Regions from separate parts of the Halomonas sp. B23F22_3 genome, predicted to be linked through region 2. Evidence: riboswitches for the same ligand, from Rfam matches in the RefSeq annotation. Region 2 holds a riboswitch; each other region holds the start of a gene.

Region 1 (3,259 bases), on a different contig from region 2:
AGCTGTCCCAAAGCGCCAGCACCGTCTGCACGAACTCCTCGGCCCGGGCGTAGCGTTCGGCATGCGCAGGCATGGCTTGGTAGCCGTGATTGCGCGCCTCGCTGTCGAACATCGAGGTCACCACGTTCCAGCCCACGCGCCCGCCGGAGATATGGTCCAGCGAGCCCACCAGCCGGGCCGCATGGAAGGGGGTATAGAAGGTGCTCGAGAGCGTGCTGATCAGCCCGATGTGCCGAGTGGCCCGGCTCATTGCGGAGAGCGCGGTCAGCGGCTCGAGATGCCAGTTGAAGCCGTCCTCCACGCTGCCGGCGCTCATGCCGTCGGCGAAGAAGACAGCGTCGAGCTTGCCGCGCTCGGCGGTGCGGGCCAGCGACTCGTAGTAGGCGATGTCGCCGAGCCGCTCGGCGCTGGAGTCGGGGTGCCGCCAGGCCGCGCGGTGGTGGCCGGCACCCATCACGAACAGGTTGAGGTGCAGTGTCTCGTCGGGGTGGCGCGGCGTCATCATCCTTTCACCAGGCCGCCGTCGACGATCAGGTTCTGGCCGGTGACCGCCCGCGCCCAGGGCGAGGCGAAGAACAGCGCCGCGTCGGCGAACTCCGCCGGCGTGGTCACCCGGCGCAGCGGGGTGTTCTGCGCGATCAGGTCGAAGACCGCCTCAGGGGTCGCGCTGGACGCATCGGTGGTGCGCAGCAGCCCGCCGGAGATCATGTTCACGGCAATGTTGTCGGGCCCCAGGTCGTTGGAGAGCGTGCGGGTCAGCGAGAGCAGCGCGGCCTTGCCGGCGGTGTAGTCGTGATAGGGCACGACGGGGTTCTGGAACAGGTTGGTGCCGACGTTGATGATCCGCCCGCCGCCCTGCTCGCGCATGCCGGCAAGCGCCGCCTGGATGGTGTTCAGCGCACCCCGGTTGACGCCCTCCAGCTGCTGCTGGAGGTGCGCCCAGTCGAGGGCGTCGGCGTCGGGACGCGCATCGCCGTTGAAGGTGAACTCCGGCAGGGCGTTGTTGACCACGGTGGTGATCGGCGCGTCAAAGTGGACGCGGGCCTGCTCGAACAGCGCCTGCACCGCCTCGGCCTCACGCACGTCGGCTTGAACGGCCAGGACCCGCTGCGGCGCCTCCTTCACCAGCGCCTCGGCGGCCTCACGGCTCTGGTAGTAGTTGACCACCACGCGGGCGCCCTGGTCGAGAAAGGCTCGGGTCAGGTGGGCGCCAAGACCGCGCGCGCCGCCGGTGACGAGTACGACCTGCTGGTCGAGGGGGAGAGAGGAAACGGCCATGAGAACTCCTTGATACGCGGCAAAGGACGCCGCGCTGGAGCCGGCCGACATCCCTTCGCCAGTGTGAACTGGATCAGGTTCGACGGGTATTATCTCAGCGGCCGCAGCCGCACCCCGTGTCTCAGGCCACCATAGCGCATTCGGGTAGGCAGCAACAGCCGGGGAACCGTTCGGGAACAGGCCGGCGCAAGGGGGACGTCAATCTGGAGCGGATAACGAGATACGAGGAAACGACATCAGCCGGGCTGGCGCCTTGGCTCATGATTGGCATCTAGGAAGGTGATGCAAGATTGGAGCGGGAAAGGAGATCGACTGCGCCGGCACTCCGGATCATGACCCGAGCCTTGGCGTGTCGATAGTGACTACGTAGGAGATTGGAGCGGGAAAGGAGATTCGAACTCCCGACCCTCGCCTTGGCAAGGCGATGCTCTACCACTGAGCTATTCCCGCTTATCTGGAGGCGTGCTTGTGAGAAGTGGCGTCCCATAGGGGGTTCGAACCCCTGTTACCGCCGTGAAAGGGCGGTGTCCTAGGCCACTAGACGAATGGGACGCAATCATCGCTCAAGGAGCGAATGGAGCGGGAAAGGAGATTCGAACTCCCGACCCTCGCCTTGGCAAGGCGATGCTCTACCACTGAGCTATTCCCGCTTGGTCTTCTCGCACCGTGTTGCTACCGGCTGTCGAAGGTGGCGTCCCATAGGGGGTTCGAACCCCTGTTACCGCCGTGAAAGGGCGGTGTCCTAGACCACTAGACGAATGGGACGCAATTTTTACCTTCAAACTGGAGCGGGAAACGAGATTCGAACTCGCGACCCTCGCCTTGGCAAGGCGATGCTCTACCACTGAGCTATTCCCGCACTCCGGCACCTTAACGAATCGAGTGGCGTCCCATAGGGGGTTCGAACCCCTGTTACCGCCGTGAAAGGGCGGTGTCCTGGACCACTAGACGAATGGGACGCATTGGCTCGCCTCGTCGAGGTGCGGCGAATATTACCGGCGCTCCCGGGGGCTGTCAAGCGCCTCTCATCGCTCGTTGATACCGCGTGACCTGCCAGGGGCCGCCACTGGAAACCCCCACCCGGTGAGATGTCAGAATGAGGGCGAGACGCCGAGCCTGCCGCCGGCTCCACGACGCAATGAGGAGAAGAGGCCATGCGCAGCAAGATCCAGAAGAGCGACGCCGAGTGGCGTGAGCAGCTGACGCCGGAGCAGTACCGCGTCACCCGCGAGAAGGGCACCGAACCGGCCTTCAGCGGGAAGTACAACGTGAGCGACGAGCACGGCATCTATCACTGCGTGTGCTGCAATGCGCCGCTGTTCGAGAACGAGCACAAGTTCAATGCCGGCTGCGGCTGGCCGAGCTTCGATCGACCCTTCACGCCGAAGTGCGTCGAGGAGCAGACCGACACCAGCCACGGCATGCAGCGAAGCGAGGTGACCTGCGCCCGCTGCGATGCCCACCTCGGCCATGTCTTCACCGACGGCCCGCCGGAGACCACCGGGCTTCGCTACTGCATCAACTCGGTGGCGATCGCCTTCCACGCCGGCGAGTAGCCGCACGACCCGCCACCGCCCCGCTCGGCGACGGCCGTCCATCTGCTATGATGGGCGGCCATTTTTCTACACGCTCATGCAGGAGAGGCTCGATGCTCGGCTGGTTTCCGGGACACATGAACAAGGCGCGCCGGCAGATCCTCGAGGCGCTGCCGGAGATCGACGTGGTGATCGAGGTGCTCGACGCCCGTCTCCCCTACTCCAGCGCCAACCCCATGCTCGCCGAGCTGACGCGCCACAAGCCGGTGCTCAAGATCCTCTCGCGGGCCGATCTGGCCGACCCCGAGCGGACCCGCGAGTGGACGGCCTTCTTCGACGCCCAGGATGACACCCGGGCACTCGCGGTGACCACCACCCAGGCCCGCGAGCTCAAGCGCATCCCGAAGCTGTGCCACGAGCTGGCCGGCCAGGTGCGCGCCGACCGC
Region 2 (3,259 bases):
CGGCGACTACGTGTACGACGGCTACGAGGTTCTGACCTACGCAGCCGGCAATCGAGGCGTGAGATACGTCTTCGAGCTCGAAACCGGCGGCGATGCGCTACCGCGCTATATCCAGTTCAGCGACCATGCCATCACCCCGACCGACGCGGACCACTTCCACCTCTACTGGGGTGACGATCGTGAGGCACTGCTGGAGGAGGTCACGCACTGGCCGACCTACTATCCCTCGCACCTGGACGGTGACGGCATCGTGCGGGAGATGCTGGCGCACTGATTCGCCTGCCCATCGTCACGACGACGCCCCTCCCTGAGAGGGGCGTCATGCTGAAGGGGCACGTCATCATATGGGGTGCGTCGTCAGCGGCGCGGGAAGGCGCGGGCGGCGGCCTCGGGATCCGGGGTGCCGCAGATGGCGGAGATCACCGCCAGGCCGCCGGCGCCCGCCCGGTACGCCTCCTCGGCGTGCTCGACCTTGAGCCCGCCGATGGCCACGCTCGGCAGCGGGCTGGCCGCGACCAGGGCGGCCAGGCCGTGAAAGCCCAGCGGCTCGGCGTGGTCGTGCTTGCTGGGGGTGGCGAACACCGGGCCGAGCCCGAGGTAGTCCAGGGCGCTCGGGTCGAGGCGGGCGAGCTGCTCGTGGGTCTGCACCGAGAGCCCGAGGATCGCCTGCGGACCGAGCGCGGCGCGGGCCCGGGCCACGTCGCCGTCGTCCTGGCCGATGTGCAGGCCGTCGGCGCCCGCGGCGAGCGCCACCTCCAGCCGGTCGTTGATGATCAGCGGTACGCCGGTGCCGGAGAGGAGCACCTTGAGGCGGCGGGCCTGCTCGATCATCTCGGCGTCACTGGCGTGCTTGTCGCGCAGCTGCACCAGGGTCACGCCGCCGCGCACCGCGGCGGCGACGGTCTCCTCCAGGCCGTGATCTGCGCAGAGGCCGGCGTCGGTGACGAGATAGAGTGAGAGATCAAGGGGCATCGGTCATCTCCAGGCGGGCCCGCTCGGCGAGGGCCTCGTGGTCGAGGTGATAGAGGGCGTCGAGGAAGGCGACCGCGAAGCTGCCGGGGCCGCGGGCCACCTCGCCGGCGAGCTCGCCGGCCACGGCGTAGCCGGCGAGCGCCGCCGTCGTCGCCTCGAAATGGTCGTCGGCGCCTGCCAGGAAGGCCGCCACCACGCCGGTCAGCGCACAGCCCAGGGTGGTGACCCGGGGCATCAGCGGGTGACCGCCGTGCACCCGGGCGAGGCGCCGGCCGTCGGTCACGAGGTCCTCCTCGCCGGTCACCGCCACCACGCCGCCGGTATGCTCGGCCAGGCGGCGGGCGGCCGCGAGGGCCGCCTCGGAGGGGGCGGTGCTGTCCACGCCGTGTCCGCCGCCGGCGCCGCCCGCCAGGGCGATAATCTCCGAGGCGTTGCCGCGGATCACGTCCGGCGAGAGCGCCAGCAGTCGCGCGCCGGTCTCGCGGCGGTAGCGCGTGGCGCCGACCGCCACCGGGTCGAGCACCCAGGGTCGCCCCGTCTCTCCGGCGGCCAGCGCGGCGGCCTCCATGGCATCGACCCAGTGGGGCGAGAGGGTGCCGATGTTGATCGTCAGGGCGCCGGCCAGGGCGGTGAACTCGGCGGCTTCCTCGCGGGCGTGGACCATGGCCGGCGAGGCGCCGAGCGCCAGCAGCACGTTGGCCATGCTGTTCATGGCCACGTGGTTGGTGATGTTGTGGACCAGTGGGCGGGTCTCGCGCACCCGGGCCAGGTGCGCGGCGGGATCGATGTGGTGCATGGGGCCTCCCCGGCGGGGAGGTGTCGCGCGGCGGCGGCCGGCGCGGCACGACTCCCTACGCCGGCATTGTCCGGGTCAGGTTCCAAGGGTGCGTCTCAGCCGTGGCCAATCGCCGCGGCGCCCCCGTCGTCAGGCCCCACTATCCGTGTCGCCCCGGCGGCTGTAAAGAGCGGGGGTCAGGCCAGCAGCTGAATGCCTGCCAGGGTGATCAGGCTCGCCAGGGTCAGGCAGTAGAGGGCCTCCATGGTCTCCTCCTGCTGGATCACCCCGGGCAACATCAGCACCAGCCCAGACGCCCCCAGGGCGACCAGTTCCAGTGGCACCGCTACCGGCTGCCAGCCGACCAGCAGCGCGCCGAGGGCCAACAATAGCAGGCCCGCGACGACCAGTCCGCGGGCCTGCCGGGCCTGGGTGGGGATGGCATCCAGCGTGATCGTGCTCATGCGGTCGTCTCCTCGTCGTGGTCGGGCCGCACATCGGCCCCGGACCCTGACGCTACGGAAAGCGTCTTAACGACCGCTTAAGGAGAGATGACCGTCGCGTGTCAGGGGCCCCTGCGATGCTCAGGCGGTCCGGTCGAGCCAGCGCAGTGCCACGCTCCGGGCATGCACGAGCTCCTGGCACCAGGTCAGTCGGCCGGCCGTCCGGCGGATGCCCGCCCGGCGCAGCTTGACGAGGATCCTTGTCGGTAGGCCGACCAGTACCAGCGAGACGCCTTCGCGGTGCATCTCACCGATCAGCGACTTGAGCGCCACGATGGCGGTGCCATCCATGCTCGGCACGTCGTGCATGTCGAGGATGACGACCCGCACCTGGGGATCCACCCCATGCAGCGAGGTGAGGGCCTTCTCGGCGGCGCCGAAGAACAGCGGGCCGTTGACGTCGTAGAGGGCGATCGCGTCGGGTAGCGCCCCGAGGCGGGCAGGGAGGGCGTCATCGACGCGACGGGTCTCGGTGAGCAGCGCCATGCGCCGGATGAACAGGGCGGCGGCCAGCCCCATGCCTACCCCCACGGCCAGCACCATGTCGAAGAGCACGGTCAGGGTGAAGCAGGTCGCGAGGATGGCCACGTCCCCCGGCGGGGCCGAGCGCAGGGTGTGCAGGACATGACGGGCCTCGCTCATGTTCCAGGCGACGATGAACAGCAGCGCCGCCAGCGCGGCCATCGGCACCCGCCCCAGCAGGTCCGCCAGGGCCACCACCGCCAGCAGCACCACCAGGGCGTGCACCACGGCCGAGATCGGCGAGCGGGCGCCGCTTCTGATGTTGGTGGCGGTCCGGGCGATGGCCGCCGTGGCGGTGATGCCGCCGAACAGCGGCGCCACGATGTTGCCCAGCCCCTGGCCGATCAGCTCGGCATTGGGGTCGTGTCGGGTCCGAGTCAGCCCGTCGGACACCACCGCGCACAGCAGCGACTCGATCGCCCCCAGCAGGGCGATGGCGAAGGCCGGCCCCAGCAGGGCGCGAATCAAGGCGAAGTCCAGCGCCAGC
Region 3 (3,259 bases), on a different contig from region 2:
GTAGGTCAGCGGCGTCAGCACGAAGGTCGGCACGATGGAGATGTCGTCGAACTTCTTGCCCAGCAGGGCGTTGATGAAGCCACCGATGGCGAACAGCGCCGCGGTGAGCACCACCACGAAGACCGTGAGCAGCGGGTGGGCCACCTCGATGCGGGTGAAGAACAGCGACACCACGGTGACGATCAGTCCCACGCCCAGGCCGCGAACCATGCCGCCGAGCACGAAGCCGGAGAGGATCACCCAGTTGGGCATCGGCGAGACCATCATCTCCTCGATGGAGCGCTGGAACTTGTTGGAGAAGAAGGATGATGCGACGTTGGAGTAGCTGTTGGTGATCACCGCCATCATGATCAGGCCTGGGACGATGAAGTCCATGTAGCTGTAGCCGTCCATCTCGCCGATCCGCGAGCCGATCAGGTTGCCGAAGATGATGAAGTACATCGTCATGGTGATCGACGGCGGCAGCAGGGTCTGCGGCCAGATCCGCGTGAAGCGTTTGATCTCCTTGACCACCAGGGTCCAGAGGGCGATGGCGATCTGCTTGGGGTTCATGTGCGCACTTCCTTCTGCTGGCCGTCATCCACCATGGAGACGAACATCTCCTCCAGGCGATTGGCGCGGTTGCGCATCGACATCACCTGCATGCCCTGCTCGGTGAGCGCCTCGAAGACGTCGTTGAGCCGCTGGCCGCGGTGCACCACCACCGCCAGCTGGGCGTCGTCCACGCGATGGATCTCGAAGCCCTCGACCTCCGGGGCCGCCTCCACCGGATGGGCGAGATCGAGCAGGAAGGTCTCGGTATCGAGTTCGGCGAGCAGCTCCCGCACGCTGGTGTCGCGGATGATCTCGCCATGATTGATGATGCCCACGCGGCGACAGAGGCTCTCGGCCTCCTCGAGGTAGTGGGTGGTGAGGATGATGGTGGTGCCCTCCTCCCGGTTGATGCGGCGCATGTACTCCCACATGCTGCGGCGCAGCTCGATGTCCACGCCGGCGGTGGGCTCGTCGAGGATCAAGAGCTTGGGGCGATGCATCAACGCCCGGGCGATCATCAGCCGGCGCTTCATACCGCCGGAGAGCATCCGCGCGCTGCCGTTGCGCTTGTCCCAGAGGCCGAGGTCGCGCAACAGCTCCTCCGCGCGCGGCAGCGCCTCGCGTCGCGACATGCCGTAGTAACCCGCCTGGGCCAGCACGATGTCGATGACCTTCTCGAACTGGCTGAAGTTGAACTCCTGAGGCACCACGCCGAGGTGGTACTTGGCCCGGGCGAAGTCGGTGTCGATGTCGATGCCGAAGATCGAGACCTTCCCCGCGGTCTTCTGCACCAGCGAGCAGACCACGCCCAGGGTGGTCGACTTGCCGGCGCCGTTGGGGCCCAGCAGGGCGTAGAAGTCGCCCTGGGCGACGTCGAGGTCGATGCCCTTGAGGGCCTCGAAGCCATTGCCGTAGACCTTGGTCAACCCACGGATGGAGAGAGCCGGTTCGGCCATGAAAGATCCCGTACAGAAGATGAATGGGGTGCCGTGGCGGCACTCGCCAGAAAAAACACGCGCGAGGCGCGGCACACGGGGCGCTGAGATGGGGGCGCCGCGGCGCAATTCAAGCCGCCGCGCGAGCCGCACTTCGAGCCGTACGTCGCGCAGTGCTCGGGGCCTGTCCGCCCGGTCGCGACCTCCCATCTTACGCCACCGAGGTGACAGTTCGCATGCTCATCGTTGCCGCGGGCATCGCGCGCCGTGTTGACCCGATGACGCCGGGGCCCTAGGCTGGGGCGAATTCCTGGGGGAGTCCTTGCGGACTGAGATTCCGGCACCGTGCACACACGGCACGGCCGGTAACCCTTCGAACCTGATCCGGATCATGCCGGCGAAGGGAAGGAAGTGCCATCCGGCCACGCTTCTCACCCAACGCAATTGCGTCCTCTCGTAGCGACGCTCGGCATCGCGCCGGGCCTTTTCATGCTAGGGAGAACGCCATGCTGTCCACCGCTCACGCCTTCTGGTGGCTCGTCGCCTTCGCGGCGCTGTTTGCCGTGCCGGGCCTGCTCTACGCCCGCCGCCACAACGAGAGCCTCGAGGACTTCATCATCGCCCGCAACAGCCAGGGGGCCACCGCCACGGTGCTGACCCTGATGGCCTCGACGCTGGGCACCTGGATCCTGTTCGGCCCCGCCCAGGCGGCCACCTGGGGGGGCCTGGGCGCCATCGCCGGCTATGCGCTCGGTTCGCTGGCACCGCGGCTGGTGATGATTCCGCTGGGGCGGCGCCTGCGCGAGCTCTCGCCGGGCGGCCACTCGCTCACCGAGTTCGTGATGAGCCGCTACGGGCGCCCCATGTACGCCTTCACCCTGGTCATCATGCTGTTCTACCTGTTCATCTCCCTGGCCGCGGGGATCACCGCCATCGCCAAGATGGTCGCCCTGCTGGCACCGGTCCCTCTGTGGGCGACCAGTTCGGTGGTGATGGCCGCCACCCTGCTCTACACCCTCTACGGCGGCCTGCGCGCCTCGATCTTCACCGACAAGGTGCAGATGATCGTGATCATGCCGCTGCTCGCCGTGCTGCTGATCGTCGGCTGGCAGGCTGCGGGCGGCGTCGGCCCTACCCTCGCCGGGCTCGAGGCGGCGGCACCGCAGCTGCTGGACATCACCGACCTGGGGGGCCTCAAGGCCGGTCTCACCTTCTTCCTGGCCGTGATGCTGACCGGGCTCTTCTACCAGGGCAACTGGCAGCGGGTCTATGCCGCCCAGAACAACCGCGCCGTGGGCCTGGGCTTCCTGCTCGGGGGCCTGCTGAGCGCGCCGATGATCTTCGTGATGGGCCTGTTCGGCCTGGCGTTCGTGGGGCTGGGGCTGCCCGGCGACGGCTCGGTCGCGCTGTTCAGCGTGCTGCTCGCCGACATCCCCGGCTGGTTCGCGGTGGGCCTGATCTTCCTGGGCCTGGCGCTGGTCATGAGCAGCGCCGACACCACCATCAGCGCCGCCTCGAGCATGATCGCCTTGGACGGCGGGCGCCTGCTGCCCGGCGCCAGCGGCCCGCGGCTGATGCGCCTGTCGCGCTGGCTGATCCTGCTGCTGGCGCTGCCGGTGACCTTCGTCGCCGCCCAGGGCTACAGCGTGCTGTATCTCTTCCTGCTGGCCGACCTGCTGTGCTGCGCGGCGGCCTTCCCGGTATTCTTCGGGCTGTTCAACCGCCGCTTCGACGGGCGCGCCGCGGTGCTCGCCACCCTCAGCGGCCTGGTCGCCGGCCTGACCCTCTTC

What was found. Region 2 has a riboswitch for thiamine pyrophosphate ahead of thiM (hydroxyethylthiazole kinase). Riboswitches for the same ligand answer to the same signal wherever they lie in the genome.
Region 1: another riboswitch for thiamine pyrophosphate. It lies ahead of ACGTNG_RS04540 (3-oxoacyl-ACP reductase); the one in region 2 lies ahead of thiM (hydroxyethylthiazole kinase).
Region 3: another riboswitch for thiamine pyrophosphate. It lies ahead of ACGTNG_RS04550 (sodium:solute symporter family transporter); the one in region 2 lies ahead of thiM (hydroxyethylthiazole kinase).

The regions. Positions count from the first base shown of each region.
Region 1 is NZ_JBIEKG010000002.1:186,311-189,569, reverse strand. Features, by position in the region: gene ACGTNG_RS04545 (LLM class flavin-dependent oxidoreductase) at 1-505, opposite strand, end outside; gene ACGTNG_RS04540 (3-oxoacyl-ACP reductase) at 502-1,278, opposite strand; TPP riboswitch at 1,312-1,405, opposite strand; tRNA gene ACGTNG_RS04535 (tRNA-Gly) at 1,654-1,728, opposite strand; tRNA gene ACGTNG_RS04530 (tRNA-Glu) at 1,755-1,830, opposite strand; tRNA gene ACGTNG_RS04525 (tRNA-Gly) at 1,854-1,928, opposite strand; tRNA gene ACGTNG_RS04520 (tRNA-Glu) at 1,968-2,043, opposite strand; tRNA gene ACGTNG_RS04515 (tRNA-Gly) at 2,063-2,137, opposite strand; tRNA gene ACGTNG_RS04510 (tRNA-Glu) at 2,162-2,237, opposite strand; gene msrB (peptide-methionine (R)-S-oxide reductase MsrB) at 2,433-2,834, shown strand; gene ylqF (ribosome biogenesis GTPase YlqF) at 2,927-3,259, shown strand, end outside.
Region 2 is NZ_JBIEKG010000003.1:486,404-489,662, forward strand. Features, by position in the region: gene ACGTNG_RS08645 (metal-binding protein ZinT) at 1-274, shown strand, start outside; gene thiE (thiamine phosphate synthase) at 358-972, opposite strand; gene thiM (hydroxyethylthiazole kinase) at 962-1,768, opposite strand; TPP riboswitch at 1,804-1,903, opposite strand; gene ACGTNG_RS08660 (hypothetical protein) at 1,945-2,211, opposite strand; gene dauA (C4-dicarboxylic acid transporter DauA) at 2,332-3,259, opposite strand, start outside.
Region 3 is NZ_JBIEKG010000002.1:190,610-193,868, reverse strand. Features, by position in the region: gene ACGTNG_RS04560 (ABC transporter permease) at 1-552, opposite strand, end outside; gene ACGTNG_RS04555 (ABC transporter ATP-binding protein) at 549-1,490, opposite strand; TPP riboswitch at 1,772-1,892, shown strand; gene ACGTNG_RS04550 (sodium:solute symporter family transporter) at 1,976-3,259, shown strand, end outside.